Regions from separate parts of the Bacillus sp. DTU_2020_1000418_1_SI_GHA_SEK_038 genome, predicted to be linked through region 1. Evidence: riboswitches for the same ligand, from Rfam matches in the RefSeq annotation. Region 1 holds a riboswitch; the other holds the start of a gene.

Region 1 (3,179 bases):
AATTAATATGACACATATTCTTCAAGAGTTTATTCTAATGGGAGTTCTTGTAGGAAAGGGATTTACTCCTGAAAAAGCATATGAAACTGTAGAAGAATGGGAGCGTACAGGAGAATCCAAACTTCTTCTGGAAAGCAAAAATATGTAGAGCAACCATAATTAAACAATCAGATGCTTTTGTTGAAAAAAGGCTATATTATTTTCCTGCCTGCATTAAAAACACGCCGATCACGGCGTTTTTTTTGTGTTATTATGCGAATAGCCCTAGATAACAAACTGGCCATTAAAATAGAAAATGAGCGCTTATCCTTGTTCCAGGATTGCGCCCGTTCGTGGAATTTGGTGTTATTAATTTTCTCTTTTTCCTTTTGACTTTTACATCTTGTATTCAAAAGGGGTAAACAGAGCTTTCTTTTTCCTTCAAATTCTATTTGCGGAACTTTACATTCAGTATTACTTCTCCTCTAGTTCGAACTTATCAGGGAGTGACAAGCACCGGTTCACTTTTCCCAATAGGTAAAATAACATCAACAATGGTTCCTTTATTTATGGTGCTTTCTAGGCTTAGGGTGCCCCCATGTTCTTGAACAATTTTATGACTAATCATTAATCCTAATCCCGTTCCTTTTTCTTTCGTACTATAAAAAGGCTCACCAATACTTTTAATTCGATCTTCAGAAATGCCGCATCCTTGGTCAATAATCCTAAATCTAATATTGTCTGATTCGGATCGCATTGTTTGAATTTGAATTACGCCTCCATTTTCCATGGCTTCCACAGCATTTTGAAGAATATTGACAAAAACCTGTTTGATTTGATGCTCGTCACAATGAATAATTGGTAATTCGGAATCAGACTCTTGAACGATAGCAATATTTTTTAGTTTGGCACGTGTATTAATTAATGTAATTACATATTGCAAAAGTTCATTAATATCAGTCGGTGCCAATTTACTTGCTTGTGGTTTAGAAAGTGATAAGAATTCTTGTATTATTTTTTCTATACTATCAATCTCAGACAACATAATTTCAAGATAGTTTGGTTTGTCTATTTCCATTTGCATAAGCTGCAGAAAACCCTTTATCGAAGTAAGAGGGTTCCTAATTTCATGTGCAACACCTGCAGCCAATTGCCCTACTAGTGATAGCTTTTCCGTTTTTCGTATAAATTCATCTACCTTCTTTCGCTCAGATATATTACGCCCTACAACAACAATATGTTCTAATTTATCACTCTCCCCAATTACAGGGGTTCCCTGAGCTTCTACGTAAACCCACTCACCATCAGCATTTTCACACCGAAACTCGACTTGAAATGGTAACTTAGTTGAAATCATTTGAAAAAATTGTTCATATACCCTCAGAGAATCGTCAGGATGAACCAAATCAAAGGCCGATACTCCTATATACTTTTTTGGATCAAACCCCAATACCTTTTCATGCGAAGGGGATGCATAAATAACTCTTCCATCTATATCCCAGAGTCCAACTAAATCCAACATGTTCTCTGTAATAAGACGATAATTGTCCTCACTCAACTTTAGAGCATTTTCTACCCGCTTCCTTTCGGTAATATCAACACATGAACCAATGATTTCAACTACCTCACCTTTTTTTCTAATAGGCCGCAACGATGCCAGGTAGTAAACACCATTTATTCCCCCTTCGTACGTGACGTTATCTTCGCCTTGCCAAGCTCGCCAATAATATTGAATAACCGTTTCTGCATCAAGATGTGGAAGGAAATCACATAATTCGTTTCCAATAATCTTTTCAGGGAAAAGATCCATTCGATATAGTAACCTTCCATCACACAGAGTATGAATAAATCTATCGCCATCCTTAATAAACTTAAAAATCATCCCTTGCTGCAGTCTGATTGTATCTACTAACTCTTGATTGTAAGTTTTTAGAGACTCCTCTTTCCATCTTTGATTAGATAATTCACGCGAAAATTTTTTCTTTATACGGGTCCAAAAGAAGACAAGTATGAAAACAACCACTATTGCAAGTATAAAACCTATAATCAGTTCCACTTTGTACCACCTCAAAATCTTACACTTTATCCCTCGTTAACGTACAAAAAATCCACCTAAAAAAAAGTGGATTTAATTAATGAGTATCCATCTTCATCTTTGTCTCGACCATCATAGCAAAAATGCCTTAAATCCGTAGCTTTCCGTCCCCTACCTTTTGATAGGTTTGCAATTATCGAAAGCTTTACTGTAGGTATATTTACTCACTCCAAGTATAGCATCATTATATTTAAGAACCAATTCCTTTATTACAAAATATTTCCTCAGACTGTTTTATTTACAACAGCTGATTGTGCTAATTTTTTCGTTTCAATGGATTCCCAAATTACAAATTATATTGCATGGGAAAGGAAAGTAATCCCTGTTAAGAAAAACCTCCTCGTTCCATTTTGTTTCTATCTGTTTAGGAGTTTGATTGTTTCGCATACTTCCATAATTATAGCTTATATGTTATGATTCCTATAGTCAGAAAATTGTAAATGTGAAATCACTAGGGGAATCCTTTTAAAGGACTGAGAGAAGAGTGTACTCTGATACCCTTATAACCTGATCAGGTTTGAGCCTGCGTAGGGAAGTGCTATGTTACTTTATTTTTTATTTAAAGTACCACTTTCCTTGCTTAGGAGAGTGGTTTTTTTATTTGTTAGGGGGAATGTGATTGAAGCTGATGGCCGTGACGAATGATCGGTTAAAGGTGGATCATCTAACTAAAATCATGATTAATATAGATCCGTTCGTAGATTATTTCATCATCAGGGAACGGACGAAAACAGCCAATGATTACATAGAGTTGATCGCTGCATTGACTGAAGAAAAAGTCAGTAAGGATAAATTAATTGTGAATGACAGGGTGGATGTAGCTCTTGTTTCGAATATTCAACGGGTGCAGCTTCCAGGCCACGGGCTTGCCGTTTCGCAGGTGAAAGACCATTTCCCCCAGTTACTCGCAGGACGTTCAGTACATTCTGCTATAGAGGCTGAACACGCTTCGTATGCGGGCGCTGATTGGCTGCTATATGGACATGTATTTGAAACGAACTGCAAAAGTGGCTTAGAACCCCGCGGGCTTTCGGAACTTCAAGAAATCTCGAAAAAAGTGATGGTTGATTTGTATGCAATTGGAGGGATTAAACCGGAACATATC
Region 2 (3,179 bases), 2.1 Mb from region 1:
TCGATCGGAAAATAGTTGGTCAGGCGCATCGTTTAGCTTAATCCTATGTAATGTTTTAAACTTATAGCGGTTGGTTCTTTCTATCTTATAAATAGCTAATATATGCTCATTATTTTTATTTTCATAGAGCGCAACAATCGGGGCATCGGTTTGGACTGAGCTTGTCTTTAGAACTAGTGCTATTGGATCCTGCACCATTGTTTCTAATGGCTGTTTATCATATCGCAGAAAAAACGCGTAAACTATAACAAACATAAAAAAACCGATTAACATAAATCGGATAAACTTTTCTTTTTTCGTTTCATTCACTTGTATCACTCTTAAAACGTTTTCATTTTTACTTACTATATTATATCATATCTAAATGATGGAGTAAGTAAAAAATAAATGCTTTCATACCCGTTTCCGAAATACTCCTTGACTTTTCTTAATGAAAAATCATATAATATTATTTGTGTAAAATATTGCAGCCTATGTGTACTGTTTTATGAAATCATTTTGTTCCTCAATTAGCTTTTCGAAGCTTTTCTGAAGAAGGGGTACTGCGTAACCCTTAGCTGCTAGGGCGAAGGTACATGAAAACAAAATGACCATAACTTATAGCACATCTGTTTTTATTTTACCAAAATAAAAACATTAAAGGAGGAGTCTTAAATGGCTCGTTATACTGGTCCAAGCTGGAAATTATCTCGTCGTCTTGGAATCTCTCTAAGCGGTACAGGTAAAGAATTAGAAAAGCGTCCTTACGCTCCTGGACAACATGGTCCAAACCAACGCAAGAAATTATCTGAGTACGGTTTACAATTACAGGAGAAGCAAAAGCTTCGTCATATGTATGGCGTAACTGAGCGTCAATTCCGTAACTTATACGATAAAGCTGGTAAAATGGTTGGTAAACACGGTGAAAACTTCATGATTCTTTTAGAATCACGTCTTGATAACGTTGTTTATCGTTTAGGCTTAGCGCGTACTCGCCGCCAAGCTCGCCAACTTGTTAACCATGGTCACTTCTTAGTTGATGGCAAGCGTGTTGATATTCCATCTTACCGCGTTGCACCTGGTCAAACAATTAGCATTCGCGAAAAATCTCGCAATCTTGACATCATCAAAGAAGCTATCGAAGTGAACAATTTCGTTCCTGATTTCGTAACTTTCGATGCTGACAAATTAGAAGGAACTTTCACTCGCTTACCAGAGCGTTCTGAACTTCCAGCTGAAATTAACGAATCTCTAATCGTTGAGTTCTACTCTCGTTAATTAACTTTAACCCTAGAGCGTTTTATAACGCCGCTAGGGTTTTTCTTTTTTTGTTAAAAATTTGAATAAATGCATCAATTTGCAGTTATTGTATTATTTTGTTGAATTATGTTGAATTTTGTATTATTTTGTTCTATTATTATTTAAGTAAGTAAGAAGTCCTAATATGTAAAAGGCAAACTATTTGAAAGAATAGGACGCAAAGCCCTTGGGTCTAAGGTTTTAGGTAATAAAAAATACCTACTGCTATGATTGCCAGGTTACCAAATTCTCGTTTATTTTCCATGAAATTTTTGGCTATTCTATTTGGAATAGCCTTTTTTTATTTTCTATCGGAAAAAGCTTATTACTTAGCGCTTTATTGTTTTGGCAAAAAAAATTAAAAGTGAGGTGAACTTTTATGAATGTTGAAGATTTAATTGCTGATATCAATAAATATATGGAGCAATTAGACTTTGTCACTGCACGAAAACTTATTGAAGAAAATCTAAATGTATTAGAAAAACATAGGATCTCACTGAAGAGCAATGCAAGAGAATTACTTAAATTCCTTATAGAAAGAAATCATTCAGGGTATCAGCCTATATCCAGACAAGACATGGCAACATTAATCGCCATTAATACATATGCAACTAATTTTGATATTAGAGGCTTAAAGCTAATTATTAAGGATAGAGCAAAATTGCTTTTGCGAACAGATATACTCGAATATTTAAACAAAGATGCAAAGGCTATATTAGATGGAATGGGTGTAATAAATACAGAATTACCTAATAAATAAGCTAATATTGTGTAGGAAGAAGGGTGTAAAATAGATTTTCGGTCCATTACAACAATAACGCAAGAAAAATTATTGTACAGTGAATATCAGCCGCTTTTGAATAGCAGCAATGATACTATTTTTGCACATGAAGCTTTAATGAGAACTACACCACGAATGAATCCTCTAATTGTGCTTGAAAAGGCTAGAGATAATGGGATTTTATTTGAGCTAGACACGTATTGCATTAAGAATGCAGTCATTCAATACCCTAGCTTTTATTTAAAATCTCATTTATTGTTTATAAATATTTTGCCCACAACAATCGTCCATCACGATTTTGAAAGTTTCATAAATAAACTGCTCCATCTATTTCCTACTATTAGAGGGCAGATCGTTTTTGAAATAAACGAGGAAGCTATCCAAAAAAATATATGGGCACAACAAATTTTTATGAGCCGTCTGTTGTTTTTAAAATCGAATGGCTTCCAAATTGCATTTGACGATTTACCGGTTACAAAAGACTCTTTTAAAATGATAGAAATTATTTCACCTGATTTTGTAAAGCTGGATCACACGAAATCAAAAGGCCTATCAGTATCAATCGAAAAACAGGCACTAGTCTCTCTCTTTTTAGAATTCACAAACAAAGAAATAAAATTAGTGCTAGAAGGCATTGAAACAAAAAATGACCTATTAGCGGCAAAACAATTGGGTGTACCTATACTTCAGGGCTACTATATATCAAAACCGAAACGGCTATAGTAATGACAATTTAGCCTTATATAGTTATGTCTAAAAAAGATGAATATATTGAAAGTTGGGGAAAAGAATTGAAGAATTTATTAAGCTTCAAAAGTATTAGAACGAAAATATTGTTTGGATTTTCATTAGTGATTTTTCTCGTGTTAGTATTAGGAGGATTTAGTTTTTATGAAATCAAAACAACGAATAGAGACACAGAAATCATCGTTGACCACGAGGTCCAATTATTAATTGCAAACGAGCAAATGTCTAGTACTTTGGCAAATAGAATATCAACTGCACGAGGCTATGTACTATATGGCGGTGACTACAAAGAACGCTTTAACGAGTATACTGAGAAAGGAAAGCATTATGAACAGGTAGTTAGAAAGATCGGTGCATCTCAGGAATTTGATGA

The links. A riboswitch is a leader RNA that binds a small molecule or an ion and turns the genes downstream of it on or off. The one in region 1 is predicted to bind cyclic di-GMP.
Region 2: it holds a riboswitch for cyclic di-GMP, as region 1 does, so the genes downstream of both, RRV45_RS17115 (hypothetical protein) here and RRV45_RS05385 (PAS domain-containing sensor histidine kinase) in region 1, are expected to answer to the same signal.

Annotation. Positions count from the first base shown of each region.
Region 1 covers NZ_CP135435.1:1,080,661-1,083,839, reverse strand. Annotated here, with positions in the region: gene RRV45_RS05390 (cupin domain-containing protein) at 1-148, shown strand, start outside; gene RRV45_RS05385 (PAS domain-containing sensor histidine kinase) at 479-2,035, opposite strand; cyclic di-GMP riboswitch class I at 2,131-2,216, opposite strand; TPP riboswitch at 2,518-2,625, shown strand; gene RRV45_RS05380 (thiamine phosphate synthase) at 2,703-3,179, shown strand, end outside.
Region 2 covers NZ_CP135435.1:3,421,359-3,424,537, forward strand. Annotated here, with positions in the region: gene RRV45_RS17105 (hypothetical protein) at 1-309, opposite strand, end outside; gene rpsD (30S ribosomal protein S4) at 655-1,257, shown strand; cyclic di-GMP riboswitch class I at 1,422-1,525, shown strand; gene RRV45_RS17115 (hypothetical protein) at 1,658-2,038, shown strand; gene RRV45_RS17120 (EAL domain-containing protein) at 2,111-2,782, shown strand; gene RRV45_RS17125 (methyl-accepting chemotaxis protein) at 2,851-3,179, shown strand, end outside.